One region of the Aminobacter sp. BA135 genome, then DNA from elsewhere that is predicted to be linked to it. Evidence: riboswitches for the same ligand, from Rfam matches in the RefSeq annotation. Region 1 holds a riboswitch; the other holds the start of a gene.
The links. Region 1 has a riboswitch for glycine ahead of gcvT (glycine cleavage system aminomethyltransferase GcvT). Riboswitches for the same ligand answer to the same signal wherever they lie in the genome.

Region 1 (10,355 bases):
GGCAAAGTCGGCCCAGTTCTGGACGCGCATCTTCTCAAGTGCGGCCTTGTATTCGTCGAGCGGATGCGCCGAGAGGTAGAAGCCGACGACCTGGAATTCGCGATGCAGCCGATCGGCGGCAAGCCAGGCGTCGGCGACCGGCAGGTGCAGCGACGGCGCCTGCCCTGAGGCAGCACTGCCGAAGATGTCGGACTGGCCAAGGGTGGCATTTTCGTGGGCGCGGGAAGCAAGGCCCATCATGCGCTCGATGCCCGCCATCATCGCCGCGCGCTCGTGGCCGAAACAGTCGAGCGCGCCGGCCATGATCAGGCTTTCCAAGACACGCTTGCCGACCAGCTTGGGGTCGATGCGCTCGCAGAAGTCGGCGAGGCTGGCGAAGGGCTTTTCCTGGCGCTTGGCAACGATGTGGTGCACCGCCGCCTCACCCACGCCTTTGATCGCGGCGAGCGAGTAGAAGATCTTCTTCTCGCCGACCTCGAAGTCGCGGAAGCTGGTCATGACCGATGGCGGCACGACGTCGATGCCGAGCCGCATCGCATCCTGGCGGAAGTCGTTCAGCTTGTCCGTGTTGGACATATCGTAGGTCATCGAGGCCGCGAGGAACTCGACCGGATAGTGCGCTTTCAGATACGCCGTCTGGTAGGAGACGATGGCGTAGGCTGCGGCGTGCGACTTGTTGAAGCCGTAGTCGGCAAACTTGGCGAGCAGGTCGAAGATGGCGTTGGCCTGCGGTTTGCTGACCTTCTTGTCCATGGCACCGGTGACGAAGCGCTCGCGCTGCTTGTCCATCTCGGCGCGGATCTTCTTGCCCATGGCGCGGCGCAGCAGATCGGCTTCGCCGAGCGAATAGCCCGACAGCACCTGCGCGATCTGCATGACCTGCTCCTGGTAAACGATGACGCCTTGCGTCTCCTTCACCAGATAGTCGATCATCGGATGGATCGAGGCGATCTCCTCGTCACCATGCTTGCGGGCGTTGTAGGTCGGGATGTTCTCCATCGGGCCGGGGCGGTAGAGTGCCACCAGCGCGATGATGTCCTCGACCTGGTCGGGCTTCATGCCGATCAGCGCCTTGCGCATGCCGGCACTTTCAACCTGAAAGATGCCGACGGTCTCGCCGCGCGACAGCATGGCGTAGGTCAGCGGATCGTCGAGCGGGATCAGCGCGAGGTCGATGTCGACGCCCTTGCGGCTGATGAAATGCACCGCCTTTTGCAGCACCGTCAGCGTCTTCAGGCCGAGGAAGTCGAACTTCACCAGTCCGGCCTGCTCGACATATTTCATGTTGAACTGGGTGACCGGCATGTCCGAGCGCGGGTCTCGATACATCGGCACCAGTTCGGACAACGGGCGGTCACCGATGACGATGCCGGCGGCGTGCGTCGAGGCGTGGCGGTAGAGGCCCTCGAGCTTCTGTGCCATGTCGAGCAGCGTCTGCACGATCGGTTCGCGTTCTGCCTCCTCGGCAAAGCGCGGCTCGCCCTCGATCGCCTGGGCCAGCGTCACCGGATTGGCCGGATTCTGCGGCACCATCTTGGTGAGCTTGTCGACCTGGCCATAGGGCATCTGCAGTACGCGGCCAACGTCGCGCAGCACGGCGCGCGCCTGCAGCGTACCGAAGGTGATGATCTGACCGACCTGGTCGCGACCATACTTGCCGACCACATAACGGATCACCTCTTCGCGGCGGTCCTGGCAGAAGTCGATGTCGAAGTCGGGCATCGAGACGCGGTCGGGGTTGAGGAAGCGCTCGAACAGCAGCGAGAAACGCAGCGGATCGACGTCGGTGATGGTCAGCGCATAGGCAACCAGCGAGCCTGCACCTGAACCACGGCCGGGGCCGACCGGGATGCCCTGTTGCTTGCCCCATTTGATGAAGTCGGCAACGATCAGGAAGTAGCCCGGGAATTTCATTCGCTCGATGATGCCAAGCTCATATTCGAGCCGTTCCTGGTACTGTTCGGGCGTGTAGCCGGTCGACAGGCCACGCGTTTCCAGGCGCATCGCAAGACCTTCGCGAGCCTGGCGGGACAGTTCCGCCGCTTCGGCGGCAACAGCCGCCTCGGCATCGGCGATGTCGCCACCGGTGAATCGCGGCAGGATCGGATTGCGGTTCTTGGGATAGTAGGAACAGCGCCTGGCGATCTCGACGGTGTTGTCGATCGCCTCAGGCAGATCGGCAAAAAGCTCTGCCATCTCCTTCTGCGACTTGAGGAAATTGTCCGGCGTCAGCCTGCGGCGATTGTCTTCGGCGACGACCGAACCCTCGGCGATGGCAATGAGCGCGTCATGGGCCTCGAAGTCAGCACGCTTGGCGAAGAACGCCTCATTGGTGGCGACCAAAGGCAGATAATGCCGGTAGGCGAGTTCGATCGTTGCCGCCTCGATCATGCGGTCATAGCCGGCCAGACGCTCGAGTTCGACGTAAAGCCGATCCCCGAACATCTGCTTCAGGGTCAGAAGGCGGCTTTCGGCAATTGCCGTGTGGCCGCTCTTGATCGCGGCACCGACCGGTCCGCGTGGGCCACCGGTCAGGCAGATAATGCCGTCCGCTGCGGTGGCGAGCCAATCGAGCTTGGCGTGCACCGGTTCGCCGTTCGGGGTTTCGAGATAGAGCCGGCTGACCAGCCTGACGAGGTTGGCGTAGCCGGTCTCGGTCGCGGCAATCAGAACCACTGGAAATAGATCGAGTGCCTGCTTCCAGCCCTGGCCGCGTTGGGTGCTGTCGCCACCGTCTGCAAAGTCAACGTCGACCTGGCAAGCGATCAAAGGCTGCACACCATCCTTGGTGGCCTTCTGGGCGAACTCCAGCGCGCCGAACAGGTTGTTGGTGTCGGCAACCGCGATGGCGGGCGCCTCGTCCTTGGCAGCGTGTCCGACGACCTTGTCGAGCTTCAGGGCACCTTCGAGCAGCGAATAGGCAGAGTGAACGCGCAGATGAATGAACATCCGGTCGGAAGTCTCTGGTTTTTCTGCCCTTATGAGCGCTTCACGCTTCAGCGGATCGCGTGGGAGCCTATCACTCGACATCGAATCGTCTGCCATTTACCTGGAAATTCCGCTGATATGTTCGGCCACGCCAGCCACCATGTCCATCCCGCAAGGGGTCGCGTCGGAAACCGCTTGTGGAGTATCATGCCAACCGTCGTCCTGCGACGTTCAGGTGTCGCCTTGCCGGTTGCCTGCGGCGGCAAAACCTGAAACCTTGCCGACAACAATTTTTCCTCTGAGTAGACATAGGGACGATCGCCATGAAAACCCGCGCCGCCGTTGCCGTTGGAGCCGGAAAGCCGCTCGAGATCATGGAGGTGGATCTCGAGGGTCCGCGCGAGGGCGAGGTGCTGGTCGAGATCAAGGCGACCGGCATCTGCCACACCGACGAGTTCACGCTGTCGGGTGCCGATCCCGAAGGCATCTTCCCGGCCATTCTCGGCCATGAGGGAGCAGGTGTCGTCGTCGATGTCGGCAAGGGTGTCACCTCGCTCAAGAAGGGCGATCATGTCATTCCGCTCTACACGCCGGAATGCCGCTCCTGCCCGTCCTGCCTCAGCCGCAAGACCAACCTCTGCACCGCGATCCGCTCGACGCAAGGCCAGGGGCTGATGCCTGACGGCAGCTCGCGCTTCTCGATCGGCAAGGACAAGATCTTCCACTACATGGGCTGCTCGACATTCTCGAACTTCACCGTGCTGCCCGAGATCGCGCTCGCCAAGGTCAATCCCGACGCCCCCTTCGACAAGATCTGCTACATCGGCTGCGGCGTCACCACCGGCATCGGCGCGGTGATCAACACCGCCAAGGTCGAGATCGGTTCGACGGCCATCGTCTTCGGCCTCGGCGGCATCGGCCTCAACGTGCTGCAGGGCCTCAGGCTTGCCGGTGCCGACATGATCATCGGTGTCGACATCAACAATGACCGCAAGGCCTGGGGCGAAAAGTTCGGCATGACGCATTTCGTCAATCCGAAGGAGGTCGAGGGCGACATCGTTCCCTATCTCGTCAACATGACCAAGCGTGGTGCCGACCAGATCGGCGGCGCCGACTACACCTTCGACTGCACCGGCAACGTCAAGGTGATGCGCCAGGCGCTGGAAGCCAGCCATCGCGGCTGGGGCGAGTCGATCGTCATCGGTGTCGCCGGCGCCGGCCAGGAGATCTCGACACGACCGTTCCAGCTGGTCACCGGCCGGAGCTGGAAAGGCACTGCCTTCGGCGGCGCACGCGGCCGCACCGACGTGCCGAAGATCGTCGACTGGTACATGGAGGGCAAGATCCAGATCGACCCGATGATCACCCACACGCTCAAGCTCGAAGACATCAACAAGGGCTTCGACCTGATGCATTCAGGCGAGAGCATCAGAAGCGTCGTCGTCTACTGATGAGCGGCATCGCATATGAGGTCGACGTAAGATCGCTCGACGAGCTGTCGCCGCGCGACCTCTATGCGATGCTGAAGATGCGTCTCGACGTCTTTGTCGTCGAGCAGAAATGCGCCTTCCCCGAAATGGACGGCAAGGATCCCGAGGCGTTGCATCTCAGGCTGCTTGCCGGCAAGGAACTGGTGGCGAGCACGCGCATCATCGCCCCATCGGGCCATGACGATCCGGCCTATATCGGCCGAGTGGTGGTCTCTCCTGATCATCGCGGCAAGCGCCTCGGCGACAAGCTGATGGCCGAATCCATCGCCGCCTGCGAAAGGCTCTTTCCGGACCGGCCGATTGCGCTTTCGGCCCAAAGCCATCTCGAGAAATTCTACGCGTCCTTCGGCTTCGACACAGTGTCGAAAGAATATCTCGAGGACGACATCCCGCATATCGACATGCTCAGGCCTGTCCCGCGCGCAGGCGCCTGACGGGGCTTACTCCAGCCAGGTCGTGTCGAAAGCACCGGCGACATGCAGGTCGGTCGTCTCCAGCCGTCCAGGCCCGAGATTGGCGAATTTGTGCGGCGTGTTGGCCGGCGCCACCAGGATCTGCCCGGCCTCCGCTTCGATCGTCTCGTCGCCGACGGTGAACAACGCCCGGCCGACACGGACGATGAACACCTCCGGATAAGGATGCGTGTGAAGCTTTGGTCCGCCACCGACCTTGTCGGACGAGAAGAACACCACAGAGACATCCACCCCGAAGGCGCCGCCCTGGAACTCGCCGTGCCAGGCATCGGGTTTTTCGGCCCATTGTTCGCGATTGATCAGATGTGCCATGGTCTGCCTCCGTTCGACGTGCCAGACCATAACCAAAGATATCCTCTCCCGGAACAGCGCCTGAAATGACCGAAAATGCCCCCATCATCTATGTCGACGCTGATGCCTGCCCGGTGAAGGACGAGGTGGTGAAGGTCGCCGAACGGTTGGATCTCGTCGTGACCTTCGTGTCAAACGGCGGCCTGCGCCCGTCGCGCGATCCGATGATCCGCAACGTCGTGGTCTCAAAGGGTGCCGATGCCGCCGACGACTGGATCGTGGATAACGCGCGCGCCAATGACATCGTCATCACAGCAGATATTCCGCTTGCCGCGCGCACCGTGGCGCTTGGCGCCCATGTGCTCGGCCCGACCGGCAAGCCGTTCACGCCGGAGACCATCGGCATGGCGGTCGCCATGCGCGATCTGAAACAGCACCTGCGCGAAACCGGTGAAAGCAAGGGCTACAATGCCTCCTTCTCCGCCCAGGACCGCTCGCGCTTTCTCGGCGCGCTCGACCAGATGGCGCGAAGGGCGGTGAAGTCGGTGCAGGCACAATGAAGCCGTTCGGCCGTCATTTCATTTTTCTGGCAAGCGCCGGCATCGGGGTGGCGGCGCTCGCCGTGGCAATGCTGCTCCAGCATCCGCTCAGCTACAGCATCGCCGCCAATGCGTTTTTCGCTACTTACATACTGCTTGTCCTGCGTGAAATGCCGCGACTGACGGCGGACTTCCTCAGCCGGCGCGCCCAGCAGGCCGACGAGCCGATCTGGATCATCTTCTTGGTGACCATCGGTATCGTCGTGGTCGCCGTCGGCTCGCTGTTCGTGCTGATGAATGCCAAGCAGGTACCGCATCCCTCCTGGCTGGCGTTTTCGCTGCTGTCGCTGCCGCTCGGCTGGCTGACCATCCACGCCATGGCGGCCCTGCACTACGCCCGCCTCTACTGGAAAGGTGACACCAAGGGCGATGCCGCGTCGACACGCAGCCGCAAGCCGGTCGGCGGCCTGATCTTTCCCGGCACAGAACGCCCCTGTGGCTGGGATTTTCTCTACTTCGCCGTGGTCATCGGCATGACGGCGCAGACCGCCGACACCAACATTTCGTCGACGCACATGCGCCAGGCAGCGCTTATCCACTCGGTCCTGTCGTTCTTCTTCAACACCATCATCGTCGCCGCGGCCGTCAACCTGGTGGTCTCACTCGCAAGCTGATTTCACGCCAAAGTCACCGCCGCAGCGAAACAATTCCCGACGCCAGAGCGTAATCATCTGCGAAAGGGCGTAAAATGACGCCCCCGCAATCGCCGATGCCACGGGAGATCGGGTGCTATGGAAAGCCAGACGCACATGCTGCAGCAGGCGAATGACGCGAAAGCGTCAGGCACCCGCGGCGAGCTCGTCTACCGGCAGACACGCTGGACACGCCTCACCCATTGGATCTGGGCAGTGTCGCTGTTTTTCCTGCTGCTGAGTGGTCTGCAAATCTTCAACGCCCATCCGGCTCTCTACATCGGCAAGCAGTCAGGCTTTGCTTTCAGCAACGACGTGCTGGTCATCGGCGCTGAAAATAGCCCAACGGGACCAGTCGGTTACACGACGATCCTGGGGAACAGATTCAACACGACGGGTGTGCTTGGCCTGTCGGGATCAGCCGCCAATCCAAACGGGCGCGCGTTTCCGGCATGGGCGACGATTCCGTCCGGTCAGGATCTCGCCACCGGCCGCGTCGTGCATTTCTTCTTCGCCTGGGTGCTCTCAGGCACGTTGCTCGTCTGGCTCGTCGCCAGCGCCCTCAACGGCCACCTGCATCGCGATCTTGCGCCAAGCGTCAAGGATCTGCGCAACTTGCCCAAGGACATCACCGATCACGTCAGGCTGAGGTTCCACCATAGCCGCGATTACAACACGCTGCAGAAGCTGGCCTATGGTGGCGTGCTGTTCGTGCTTCTGCCGCTGATGATCGTCACCGGGCTTGCCATGTCGCCGAGCATGAACGCGGCCGTGCCGTTCTTGGCCGACCTGTTGGGCGGACGCCAGACCGCGCGCACTATCCATTTCGTCACCATGGCGCTGCTCGTCGGCTTCTTCGTTGTCCACATGCTGATGATCCTGGCGGCGGGACCGATCAACGAACTGCGCTCGATCATCACCGGCTGGTATCGCACCGACCCACCGCAAGGCGACCGTCGCGAAGGGAGCGCCTGAGATGCCCAAGTTCCAGCTCAACCGCCGGCGCTTCCTCACAACAGCTACGCTCGGTGCATCGACGCTTGCACTCTCCGGTTGCGACGCCTTCGATTTTCTCGCCGATCGCGACAACGGCGTGCGCAATGTCCTCGAAGGTGCCAACGACCTGACATACCGCGTCCAGCGGCTGCTCGCCGGCCGCGAGTCGCTGGCCCAGGAGTTCACCGAGGCCGATATTCGGCAGCCGCAACGCCCCAATGGCATCACTGCACCCGACGACAGTGTCTACAAATCCCTTCAGTCGGGCGACTTCGCCGACTGGCGGCTGGAGGTGACGGGCCTGGTCGAAAAGCCGCTATCGCTTACGCGCCAGCAACTGATGAACATGCCCTCGCGTACCCAGATCACCAGGCATGACTGCGTCGAGGGCTGGAGCTGCATTGCCAAATGGATAGGCGTGCCGATGGCGCTCGTACTCGATGCCGCCGCCGTCAAGCCCAATGCCCGCTACGTCGTCTTTCACTGCCTCGACACCATCGAACGAAGCCTCTCGGGCGAAGTCAAATATTACGGCTCGATCGATCTGGTCGACGCGCGGCACCCGCAGACAATCCTCGCCTATGGCATGAACGGCATGCCGCTGCCGGTCGAAAACGGCGCGCCGCTTAGGGTGCGTGTCGAACGACAGCTCGGCTACAAGATGCCGAAATACATCCACAAGATCGAGCTGGTCGACGGCTTCGGCGCCATGGGCCTTGGTAAGGGCGGCTATTGGGAAGACCGTGGCTACGACTGGTACGGCGGCATCTGACGGACAATCGCAAGCGCCATTTATAGTCACGCTTATTCAATAGCTTGGCCGATTTTTCGTATCTTGCGGTTGCGCATCCGGGCTCGCTGGCCGATGCTCGCGGCATGCCGCCCAGACATTCGGCGGCCCAAATCCAACACACGACAGGAGGCCCTTCTGGTGTCCGACACCACGAACATCTATGAGCAGACACCCGATCTCGACACCATTGGCGGACGCCTGTCGCGAGCGCGCGAAGCCATCGGCCTCAGTGCCGGCGACCTAGCCTGGAGGCTCGGGGTCAAGATCTCCACCGTCAACGCCTGGGAGCGCGACCGCTCGCAGCCCGGGGCCCATCGCATCGCCAAGCTGGCCGGCCTGCTCGGCACCAGCATTTCCTGGATCCTCCACGGCATCGGTCCTGCGCCGCGCGAAGACGACCTGTCCGCCGCCTCGGTTTCGTTGCAGATGGAACGGCTGCGACGACTGCACCGCCAGTCCGGCAACCTGATTGGCCAGCTCGAGCGCGACCTGCGCAAGCTGGAAAGTGCCGGGACCTTACCCGGACCACCCGGAAGTATTGGTCGGGACTATCCATCCGGTGAATAAGCACTGCGCGGACAGGTGACAAAGTGTCGTCGGTGGGATATTGACGACTCGTCTGGAGCCTTTGCGGGCTCCACCTGTTTGCGGGAGAGAGCAGCGAAAGCTGACGCCGAAGGGGAAATCGCCCGAAATCTCTCAGGCAAAAGAACCGTAAACAGGAAGGACACTCTGGAAAGTCGGGACCTTAATCCCGCGCCGAAGGTGTAAGCGCTGCCGACAGAGTTCCGGAGCGCGAGTCTCTCAGGCTTCAGACAGAGGGGCACGGAATGGCTGCCACAAGCGGCTGGACACGTGCGACTCTGGAGAAGACATGACAGGCGAAGCCACCAACCAACTCCCCCTTGCAGATCTGCATGCAGGCGCCGGTGCGCGCTTCGGCGCCTTTGCCGGCTGGAACATGCCGCTGACCTATCCTGCGGGCGTGATGAAGGAACACCTTCACACCCGCGAGCATGTCGGCCTGTTCGACATCTCCCACATGAAGCTGTTCCTGGTCACCGGCACGGGGGCCGCCGACCTCATCAACCGCGCCTGCCCGCTCGATGCGCGCGCGCTTGAGACCAGGCAGTCGAAATACACCTTCTTCCTGACCGAGACCGCCGGCATCATCGACGACCTGATCATCACCCGTCTCGGCGACGAGCGTTTCATGGTGGTGGCCAACGCCGGCAACGCAGCGACCGACGAAGCGCATCTGCGTGCGCTGGCCAAGGACTTCGACGCCACGATCGAGCCGCTCGACCGCGTCTTCATCGCGATCCAGGGCCCCGAGGCGGCCACAGTGCTCGCCAAGGCCGGCATTGCCACCGACGCGCTGTTCTTCATGCAGGGCTTCGAGCCGCGCGCCAACTGGTTCATGAGCCGCTCCGGCTATACCGGCGAGGATGGTTTCGAGATCGGCCTGCCGGAGGCAGACGCGCGCGAATTGCTTGCCAAGCTCCTGGCCGACGAGCGCGCCATGTGGATCGGCCTTGCCGCACGCGACAGCCTGCGCCTCGAAGCCGGGCTCTGCCTGCATGGCAACGACATCACCCCCGACAACGACCCTGCAAGTGCCGGCCTGATGTGGGCGATCCCCAAGGACCTGCGCGCAGACGGCGGCTTTGTCGGCCGCGCGGCACTTGCCGCGATCCTCGCCGACGGCGCCAAGGAAAAGCGCGTCGGCCTGAAGCCTGAAGGCCGCCAGCCGGTGCGCTCCGGCGCCGAGCTGTTCGATGCCGACGGCAAGCTGATCGGCCGCGTCACCTCGGGCGGCTTTGGCCCGTCGGCCGGCTTCCCGGTCGCCATGGGCTATGTCTCCGCGTCGCTGGCCAAGGCCGGCACCCGTGTCTTCGCCGACGTCCGCGGCACCAAGGTGCCCATCGACGTTCATTCTCTTCCCTTCACGCAGCATCGCTACCGCAAAGGATAATTTCCATGACCAAGACCTATTTCACCGAAGACCACGAGTGGATCCGCGTTGAAGGCGACATCGCTACCGTCGGCATTACCGACTACGCCCAGGAACAGCTTGGCGACCTGGTCTTCGTCGACCTGCCGGAAGCCGGCCGCAAGCTCGCCAAGGGCGACGTCGCCGTGGTCGTCGAGTC
Region 2 (10,355 bases), on a different replicon from region 1:
CGTTCTTCCCCGATGCGGACGGGCCGTGCCGCTTCTTCCGCATGGGGTATTCGTCGATCCCGCGCGACAATATCGCCGAGGGTGTTGTCCGTGTGCGGGCAAGGATGAATCGGCTGCTGGCACAGGCTTAGATCGGGACCTGCCGCTCTATTCGACCACTTCGTAGACGTGGCGCTCAAAGCGCTCGAGCAGCGTGTGCATCCGCTTGCGTGCGGCTTCGAAGTCGGGCGATGCTGCACGTGCAGCCCGGTCGGCGTCATAAGCTTCCCTTGAGGCGAAGCTGCATTCCCAGCGTATGTCAGGTCCGTTTCCTTCCGTCCGCACGAGGATGCGCCCAGGATCCAGGTCGAGCTGGCGCCTGATCTCTGTCGCCTTGCGGCGCTGCTTCAGAACCTCATCGGCCTGATCCTCTTTGGCGAAATAATTGGTCGCTTCGACAATCATCTTTTCCTCCGCTGCCTTCTTACCATGCATCACGGCCGTTTCGGTCGGCTATGAAAAATCGATCCCGGGATCGCTTGACATCCAAAAATATGATCATAAAGTGTGATCACACTAGATGATCGCATCGTACAGAGATGCCTCTGCGGTGACAAGGAAAAGGTAGAGACCGGTGCCCACGATCAAGTCCATCGAAACGCTCATTGTTCAACTGCCGACGCGGCGCGAGCACAAATGGGCCGGCCTGACCGAGGTCATCGGCCGCTATGTTATGGTCAAGATGACCGACAGCGACGGCCGGGTCGGCTGGGGCGAGGCGCCGGCGCTGAAGGACTGGGGCGGTGAGTTCGGCCGCTACTTCGGCGAGTCCGCCATGATCACCCGCAGCGTCATCGAGACCTACCTGGCGCCTGCCGTCATCGGTCTCGAACTCGGCAATTTTGCCGAGCTTCATGCCCGCATGGATGCCATCATCCGCGGCTATCCCTATTCCAAGGCGGCGGTCGAATTCGCGGCCTATGACCTCGCCGGCCGCTGGCTGAACGTTCCCGTTCATACGTTGCTCGGCGGCAAGGCGCGCGACAAGATCGCCATCACCCATTCGATCGGCCTGATCTCGATCGAAGAGGCGAAGGTCGAGGCAGCCAAGCTTGCTGCCGAAGGCATCAGGACGATCAAGGTCAAGATCGGCGTCGACCCGGCGCGCGACGTCAAGATGGTCGCGGCGGTCCGCGACGCCGCAGGCGAGGCGATGGAAATCTGCGTCGACGCCAATGAGGGCTACAAGACGCCTGGCGAGGCGGTGCAGACCGTGCGCCAGATGGAAAAGTACCGGCTCAAATATGTCGAGCAGCCGGTGATGGGCATCGAGCGCATCGCCGAAGTCGGCCGCCGCATCGATGCGCCCGTCATGGCCGACGAGTCGGCATGGAATGCCCATGACGCCATCCAGATCATACAGAATGGCGGTATCCAGATCGTCTCGATCTACACCACCAAGGCCGGTGGCTTGTACAAGGCGATGGAAGTCGGCGCGGTCTGCCGCGCCGCCGGCATCATCTGCAATGTCAACGGCTCGATCGAAACAGGCATCGGCAACCTCGCCAACGTCCAGGTCGCGGCTGCCTCGCCGGCGGCGACGCTGTCCTGCGTCATCCCGATCTCGACGCCGGCCGAGGCGCAGCACGGTCAGGTCGGCGGCATCTATTACAAGGACGACCTTTTGGTCGAGCCGATGCAGGTCGTCGACGGTGCGGTCGTCGTGCCGTCGGGGCCGGGCATGGGCATCGATGTCGACCTTGCCAAGGTCGAGAAATACCGCGTGCGCGACTGAGCGCCGGTCAAGAAACTCAAGGAGAGGAACCAAATCATGCGGGCAGAAATCGTAGCCAAGCAGGTGAGGGCAATGGCCGAGCATGGGCTCGACGCCATCATCTGCTCGTCGCCCGAGAACTTCGCCTATACCACAGGCTTCGTCGTGCCGTCGCAGCCGCTGATCCGTCACCGCCATGCGATGACGATTGTTACGGCCGATGGCCGCACTGCGATCTTCGGCGTCGACATGGAAGCATCGACGATCAAGCGCCGTTTGCCCGACATGCCGGCCCGTATCTGGGCCGAATTCTCCGACGATCCGATGCTGGTGCTGGCAGACCAGCTCGCCGGCCTCGGTCTTGGCAAGGCGCGCATCGGCCTCGAGATGGACTATCTGCCGGCCGGCGATTTCGCCCGGCTGATCGCGGCGATGCCCGGCGCGCGGTTCGAGCATGCCGAGCCGATCCTGGCGCGGCTGCGTCAGATCAAGACGGCTGAAGAGGTCGCATTGCTCAGCAAGCTCTCTCGGATCGCCGACCAGGCGATCACCGACACGCTCGCCGTGGTCGATGCCGGCGACTCCGAGATGGACATTGCCGGTCATTTGACCCGCAACGTCTATTCGCTTGGCGCCGAACACTTCAAGCTGCTGATCGTCGCTACCGGCGAGCGCTCGGTGCTGCCCAATGTCGGCCCGTCCGACCGCATCCTCAAGCGTGGCGATGTCTGCCGTGTCGAGATTTTCTCGGTCATCAACGGCTACCAGGCCGGCGTCTGCCGCACGGCCATCGTCGGCGAGGCGCCGCCCATGGCCGACAAGATCTGGGCTCACCTGGTCGAGTGCAAGTATGAGATCATGGAGAAGGTGAAGCCCGGTGCGAGCTGTCGCGAGATCTACGACGCCTTCATCGCCAAGCTCGCCAAGCTCAACCTGCCGCCGATCTCGTTCGTTGGCCACGGCATTGGCCTGCACCTGCACGAAGACCCCTATCTCGGCCTGACGCCGGTGCTCGGCAAGCCGGGCAGCGATGCGCCGCTGGAAGAGAACATGGTGCTTGGTTTCGAGCCGCTCTGCTACGACACCGGCTATGGCTACGGCATGCAGAACAAGGACATGCTTTTGGTGACGTCGAAGGGATCGGAGCTGTTGTCCGATTACGCTGACACCGACAAGCTGATCCTCTGCGGCACCGCCAAGCAGGGCGGCAAGGTCAAGGCGGTGGCCTAAGGGCTGCCGCTTGCGAAATGGCGGCCGGGGTGGTTGTTGGCCCGGTCGTCGCGTTCCGCTCGGAAGAGTGTGCGAATGCTCGGATATCGCCCGCCGTCACGGACCGGCGACGCGATCTGGAGGGTCCGTGGGTAAAGCATTGGGTGGAGCCGCATGCGTACGCTGATCGAAAATCTGAACTTCGCTTTCACCGTCGACAAGAACGACACGGTGCTGCGCAATGCGAGCGTGGTGGTCGAGAACGACCGTATCGCCGACATCGGAGCGGCCCACGATGTGGCATCGCGCCATAAGGGCAAGAGCTTCGACAAGGTCATCGACGGCACCATGCTGGGGATCTGCCCGGGCTTCGTCGACAGCCACGTGCATCTGTCCGAGACCCTTTCCCGCGCGGTCTTCCCCGATAATCTCAACACCCGCGCCTGGGTGTTCCACTGGGCCAAGCCGTTCTACGCTCACATAACGGAGGAAGACGAATATTGGGGCGCGCTGCTCGGCATCACCGAGATGCTGCGCTGCGGCACCACCTGCTTCCTCGACATGGGCTCGCAATACGATCCCGGCATCGTCATCCGCGCCATGGACAAGACCGGCATCCGCGGCATCACCGGCCGCCACGCCGCCGATAATCGCCCGTCGGAGCTGCCGCGCGGCTGGACCGAGGAAATGGCCGAGCATCACTTCTTCCCCGACGCGCAGACGGCGCTGAAGGTGCTCGAGGAAAACGTGCTGCGCTACAACAACACGCTCGACGGTCGTGCCCGCTGCTGGGTCAATATCGAGGGCAAGGAGCCCTGCAGCCTCGAACTGCATGTCGGAGCCGTGGCGCTGGCCGAAAAGCTGGGTGTCGGCACGACCTACCACCTGGCGACCTCGATCGAGGAGGCAAAGGTCTGTGAAAGCAAGTATGGCTGCTGGCCGATCACCCGCGTCGACAATGCCGGCGGTATCCGCAAGAACCTGGTCATCGCCCACGGCGCGGCCGTGTCGGACGAGGAGGTCAAGCTTCTGGCCGAGCGCGGCGCCAGCGTCGCCTTCTGCCCATGCTCGTCGTTCAAGCTCGGCAAGGGTGCGACATCGATCGGCAAATACCCCGAGATGGTCAGGGCCGGCGTCAAGGTCGGCCTCGGCACCGACGGTGTCTCGGCCGCCGGCAACATGAACCTGATGCGCCAGATGCTTGTCGTCGCCGGCATGTTCAAGGACGCACGGCTGAAGCCTGACATTTTCACCGCCCGCGATGCGCTGCGCGCGGCCACCATTGAGGGCGCGCGCGCCCTGATGTGGGACGACGAGATCGGCTCGCTGGAGATCGGCAAGAAGGCCGACTTCATCCTGTTCGATCTCGACCATGTCGAGTGGACGCCGTTCTACGATCCGCTGCAGGCGTTGGTGTTCTCGGCCTCGACGGCCTCGATCACTCAGACCTGGGTCGACGGCAAGGCGGTCTATGCCGACGGCAAGGTGCAGGGTGTCGACGAAGCGGGCATCCGCCGCAAGGCGCGCGAACTGGCGGCTGCCGCCGTGGTGCGCGCTGGCCTGCACGAGGAGGACGTCGAGACGACCACGACGCTGTACGACGAAGGCAACTGAGGGTTGGAACTTGCCGCGTCTCGCGTTGCGGAAGGGTGCGGCACCAGCTATGAAGACATACGTTCAAGAGGCTGCATGGGAGAGATCGGCCGCTGCGAGATGACACCGGCCGACGCCGACGGAGCAACCCCCCAGGAAACTCTCAGGCAAAAGTGACCATGCAGTTGAACGATCTGGAGAGAGGCGCCTCGAGCGTCCACCGAAGGGGAAAGCCGCACCGGCAAGGCCGACGCGGTTAAGCTCTCAGGTACAGCGACAGATTGGGGAAAACAGCGGGCTTCGGCCCGCACCCAACTTTGATCGCGGAGAGTGAAATGCCCCATATTGCCGTTATCGGCGCCGGTATCACCGGCGTTACCACTGCCTATGCCCTTCTGGAGCGCGGCTACACCGTCACTGTCGTCGACCGCCAGCGTTACGCCGCGATGGAAACGTCGTTCGCCAATGGCGGCCAGTTGTCGGCCAGCAACGCCGAGGTCTGGAACCACTGGTCGACCTTGCTCAAGGGCATCAAGTGGATGCTGCGCAGTGATGCGCCGCTGCTGATGAATCCCCGGCCTACCTGGCACAAATATGCCTGGCTGGCTGAGTTCGTCTCAAACATCGCAAATTACCGCGACAACACGGTGGAGACGACGCGGCTGGCGATTGCCGCGCGCAAGCACCTGTTTGCGATTGCCGAGCGCGAGAACATCGACTTCGACCATGTCCGTCGCGGCATCCTGCATTTCTACTGGGACAGACCGAGCTTCCAGCACGCGCTGAAGGTCAATGCGATGCTGGTCGAGGGCGGTCTCGACCGCCGGCCGGTGACGGCGGAGGAGGTGAAGTCGATCGAGCCGACGTTGAATGGCGATTTTCATGGCGGCTTCTACACGCCGTCGGACTCGACCGGCGACATCCACAAGTTCACCTTCGGCCTCGCCAAGGCCTGCGAGCGGCGCGGTGCGCGCTTCGTCTTCGACGCCAATGTCGACCGTATCGCCCGGGATGGCGTGTTCTGTATCGGCTATACGACGTCAGGTGCCGACGGCCAGCCCGACTACAGGGTCGTCGAGGCCGACGGGATCGTCATCTGTGCCGGTTCCGCCAGTCGCCATTTCGCAGCGATGCTCGGCGACCGGGTCAATGTCTACCCGGTCAAGGGTTATTCCATAACAGTGCATCTCGACGACGAGCGCAGCCAGGCTGCCGCGCCTTGGGTCAGCCTGCTCGACGACCGCGCCAAGATCGTCACCAGCCGCCTTGGCGCCGGACGCTTCCGGGTTGCCGGTACCGCCGAGTTCAACGGCATGAACCGCGACATCCGCGATGACCGCGTCAGGCCGCTGGTCGACTGGACTCGCATGCTGTTCCCCGATGTCGACACCAACAGGGTCGTGCCCTGGGCAGGTCTCAGGCCGATGATGCCCAACATGATGCCGAGGGTCGGCAAGGGCCGCCAGCTGGGCGTGTTCTACAACACCGGCCATGGTCATCTCGGCTGGACGCTGTCGGCCGCCACAGCCCAGATGGTCGCAGAGACCATTTCGGGCGAGTTCCGCCCCGACGCTGCACTTGCAGCCTGACCCGGGAGTTATGACGATGAACATGATGAACCGGATAAACGACAGCGTCTCCCTTCATGGCCTTTCTGTTGCGCGCGCGCTCCACGACTTCGTGGTCTCGGAGGCTCTGCCTGGGACGGGTGTCGATGCGGAGGCGTTCTGGGAGGGCTTTGCGTCGATCGTGCATGATCTCGCGCCGAAGAACCGGGCGCTTTTGGAAAAGCGCGACGACTTCCAGCTCAAGCTCGACGCCTGGTACCGCAAGCATGGCGCCCCGCACGACATGGCCGCCTACAAGGCGTTCCTGAGCGAGATAGGCTATCTGGTCCCCGAGGGGCCAGCCTTTGCTGTCACGACGGAGAATGTCGATCCCGAGATCGCCACCGTCGCCGGGCCGCAGCTTGTCGTGCCGGTGATGAATGCGCGTTATGCGCTGAACGCCGCCAACGCACGCTGGGGTTCGCTCTATGACGCGCTCTACGGCACCGATGCGATCCCGGATGCCGACGGCGCCGAGAAGGGCAAGGGCTACAATCCCAAGCGCGGCCAAAAGGTCATCGCCTGGGCCAAGGCCTTTTTGGACGCGTCCGCACCGCTGGCGTCGGGCAACTGGTCTGACGTGACTGCGCTTGCCGTCGAAGGCGGGCAGCTGAAGCTTGCCACCGCTGCCGGTTCGGTTGCGCTGGGTGATGCAAAACAGTTCGCCGGCTATCGCGGCGAGGCCAACAATCCCGATGCGGTCTTGCTGGTCAAGAACGGCCTGCATGTCGAGGTGGTGGTCAACCGCGACAGTGCGATCGGCAAGACCGATCCGGCCGGCATTTCGGACATGATCCTGGAGTCCGCTCTCACCACCATCCAGGACTGCGAGGATTCGGTCGCAGCAGTCGACGCCGAAGACAAGGTCGCCGTCTACCGCAACTGGCTCGGCCTGATGAAGGGCGATTTGTCCGAAAGCTTCGACAAGGGCGGCAAGCTTGTCACCCGCAAGCTCAACGCCGACCGTTCCTACACCGGCCCCGATGGCAGGACCGTCTCGCTGCCCGGCCGCTCGTTGATGCTGGTGCGCAATGTCGGTCACCTGATGACCAACCCGGCGATCCATGACCGCGACGGCCACGAGGTGCCCGAAGGCATCATGGATGCGGCAATCACCGCACTGATTGCCCTGCACGATGTCGGCGCCAATGGGCGTCGCATGAATTCCCGCGCCGGCTCGATGTATGTCGTCAAGCCGAAGATGCATGGTCCCGAAGAGGTGGCCTTTGCCGTCGAGATCTTCGACCGCGTCGAGCGCCTTGTCGGCATGCCGCGCAAGACCATCAAGATGGGCATCATGGACGAGGAGCGGCGCACCACGATCAATCTCAGGGAATGCATCCGTGCTGCCAAGGAACGCGTGGTGTTCATCAACACCGGCTTCCTCGACCGCACCGGCGACGAGATCCACAGCTCGATGGAAGCCGGCCCGATGGTGCGCAAGGGCGACATGAAGCAGGCGCCTTGGATCAATGCCTATGAGGCCTGGAACGTCGACACCGGTCTCGAATGCGGTCTCTCCGGCCATGCCCAGATCGGCAAGGGCATGTGGGCGATGCCCGACCTGATGGCAGCGATGCTGGAGCAGAAGATCGCCCACCCACGCGCCGGCGCCAACACCGCCTGGGTGCCGTCGCCGACGGCAGCGACGCTTCATGCCACCCACTACCACAAGGTCGACGTGCACGCCGTGCAAGACCAGCTGAAGAGCCGGCCCAAGGCGCGGCTCGACGACATCCTGTCGGTGCCTGTGGTCGTCCGTCCCAACTGGACGCCCGACGAGATCCAGCGCGAGCTCGACAACAACGCGCAGGGCATCCTGGGTTATGTCGTGCGCTGGATCGACCAGGGCGTCGGCTGTTCCAAGGTTCCCGACATCAACGATGTCGGGCTGATGGAAGATCGCGCCACCTTGCGCATCTCGTCGCAGCACATCGCCAACTGGCTACGCCATGACGTCTGCTCACACATCCAGGTGATGGATTCCTTGCAGCGCATGGCAGCGATCGTCGACCGGCAGAATGTCGGCGATCCGCTGTACAAGCCGATGGCGCCCGAGTTCGACCAGTCGACCGCCTTCCGCGCCGCCTGCGACCTCGTCTTCGAAGGCCGCGCCCAGCCCAATGGCTATACCGAACCGGTCCTCCACAAGCGCAGGCTCGAGCTCAAGGCGAAGCTGAGAGCAAGTACCACTAGTCAGCGGAGCTCAGGGCCGGCAGCTGTGCTCGACGTTGCGGCTATCTCCCCCTCAAGGGGGTGGTCAGCCTCGTAGACGGCAGTGCCCATTCTGTTCGGAAGAAGGGCGCGACACCGCTACCTCGGCGATTGGCCGCGGCGCCTATGCCGGCCATCTCCACCCTTGAGGGGGAGATGGCCGGCAGGCCAGAGGGGGTGCAAAAGCGCCCGGACTTCAGAATCTGCGGGCCAAGGTGATCGCTTGAGCCATTAGCCAGCGGCGCTGCACGCCCCCACGAATCCCAAAGGAGAAAGACATGACCGACCTGACACTCGCTGCCGCCAATACCATCATCGCGGCGGCCCTCGCCAAGGGCGCGGTCGCCAGGATGAAACCTTTGACGGTCGCCGTGCTTGATGCCGGCGGCCATCTCAAGGCATTTCAGAAGCAGGATGGGGCTTCGATGCTGCGCTACGAGATCGCTTCCGGCAAGGCCTATGGCGCGCTCGCTGTCGGCATGGGTTCGCGCTGGCTCGACCAGACGGCGAAGGAGCGGCCGCACTTCATGGAAGGCCTCAACGCCGTCTCCGGCGGCCGCATCGTGCCGGTGCCCGGCGGTGTGCTGATCCGCGACCAGGCGGGCAAACTCATCGGCGCGGTCGGCATCACGGGCGATACGTCAGACAATGACGAACTCGCGGCAATCGCAGGTATCGAGGCGGCGGGGCTCAGGCATCAGGCAGCTTGAACAGCGGGAAGCACATTCTTCCGCTTGACAATTCTTGGTGTGATCATAAAGTGTGATCAAACTGGTTGGTGGTTATCAATTGGCGCGAGGCGCGGGGAGGAGTACCCGTTCCGAGCATGAGGTCGTGCGGCCGGCAAGCCGTAGCTCGGCCCCCGGAGGAGAGAATGAAAGTTGCAGTATTAGGAGCGGGTGCGGGCGGTGCAGCCTCGGTCGCAGAGTTGGTCCAGGCGGGGCACGATGTGCATTTCTGGGCGCGGTCGGCGGAGACGTTGGAGCCGCATATCAAGCTGGGCGGCGTCGCTTATGAAGGCAAGCTCGGCGAGGGCGTGGCGAAGCCGGCGCTGATTACCACCGATCTCAAGGCAGCGATCGATGGCGTCGATGTCGCGGTCGTCGTCCTGCCGACCTTTTCGCACTCGGCGATCGCATCGGCGCTGGCCGCTGCCGGCTGGTCGTCGACCAGGCCGGTCGTGCTCAACCCTGGCCACACCGGCGGCGCGCTGGAATTCGCCGAGACTTTTTCGCGTACCGGCCGTGCGGCTCCCCCCGTCGTCGAGTTCTCGACGCTGACCTATGTCGCGCGCAAATACCGTCCCGATGGCGTGACCGTGTCCGGCCGCGCCAAGCAGCTCAAGGCAGCAGCTCTGAAGGGCGGTTCCGAAGTGCTGGAGATCGCCGGCAAGCTCTATCCGGGCCTGACCCCTGTTGCCGACGTGATCGCGTCGGACCTGTCCAACGTCAACATGGTCCTGCATCCACCCGGCGCGGTACTGGCGGCGGCCTGGGTCGAGGCGACCGGTGGCAACTTCACCTTCTATGTCGACGCCATGACACCTGGCGTTGCCCGCGTCATGAAGCAGCTCGACGACGAGCGTCTGGCGGTCGCCAAAGCCTTCGGGCATGATCTGCCCAATCTGGTCGAAGAGATGAAGCTGCTCGGCACGGTCGAGGCTGAGGTAACGGACACCAGCGATTTCCGCGCCGCGATTGCGGGCGGCGAGGCCAATAAACGCATCAAAGGCCCTGACTCGCTGGAATACCGCTACTACAAGGAGGATTTCGGCCACGGACTGCTGCCGTTCCTCGAATTTGCCCGCATTGCCGGCGTCGACACGCCCGTGGCGCATTCTCTCTACAGCCTGGCGCAGATCGCCGTCGGCACCGACTATCGCAAGGGCGGCCGCACCGCCGAGGCGATGGGCATTGCCGGCATGTCCAGGGATCAGGTCATTCAGAAGGTCAGGGCGAAATGAGCTGGAACAACACTGT

Region 2: it holds a riboswitch for glycine, as region 1 does, so the genes downstream of both, SLT36_RS28555 (D-amino acid dehydrogenase) here and gcvT (glycine cleavage system aminomethyltransferase GcvT) in region 1, are expected to answer to the same signal.

Annotation. Positions count from the first base shown of each region.
Region 1 is NZ_CP139572.1:3,461,795-3,472,149, forward strand. It holds gene dnaE (DNA polymerase III subunit alpha) at 1-2,949, opposite strand, end outside; gene SLT36_RS16835 (S-(hydroxymethyl)glutathione dehydrogenase/class III alcohol dehydrogenase) at 3,252-4,379, shown strand; gene SLT36_RS16840 (GNAT family N-acetyltransferase) at 4,379-4,852, shown strand; gene SLT36_RS16845 (cupin domain-containing protein) at 4,859-5,203, opposite strand; gene SLT36_RS16850 (YaiI/YqxD family protein) at 5,269-5,742, shown strand; gene SLT36_RS16855 (DUF1345 domain-containing protein) at 5,739-6,395, shown strand; gene SLT36_RS16860 (cytochrome b/b6 domain-containing protein) at 6,531-7,388, shown strand; gene SLT36_RS16865 (molybdopterin-binding protein) at 7,390-8,181, shown strand; gene SLT36_RS16870 (helix-turn-helix domain-containing protein) at 8,341-8,769, shown strand; glycine riboswitch at 8,841-8,927, shown strand; gene gcvT (glycine cleavage system aminomethyltransferase GcvT) at 9,077-10,177, shown strand; gene gcvH (glycine cleavage system protein GcvH) at 10,183-10,355, shown strand, end outside.
Region 2 is NZ_CP139573.1:118,861-129,215, reverse strand. It holds gene SLT36_RS28580 (PLP-dependent aminotransferase family protein) at 1-131, shown strand, start outside; gene SLT36_RS28575 (hypothetical protein) at 148-444, opposite strand; gene SLT36_RS28570 (mandelate racemase/muconate lactonizing enzyme family protein) at 614-1,774, shown strand; gene SLT36_RS28565 (M24 family metallopeptidase) at 1,811-2,983, shown strand; gene SLT36_RS28560 (amidohydrolase family protein) at 3,137-4,576, shown strand; glycine riboswitch at 4,643-4,745, shown strand; gene SLT36_RS28555 (D-amino acid dehydrogenase) at 4,891-6,144, shown strand; gene SLT36_RS28550 (malate synthase G) at 6,155-8,434, shown strand; gene SLT36_RS28545 (GlcG/HbpS family heme-binding protein) at 8,655-9,086, shown strand; gene SLT36_RS28540 (NAD/NADP octopine/nopaline dehydrogenase family protein) at 9,251-10,339, shown strand; gene SLT36_RS28535 (dipicolinate synthase subunit DpsA) at 10,336-10,355, shown strand, end outside.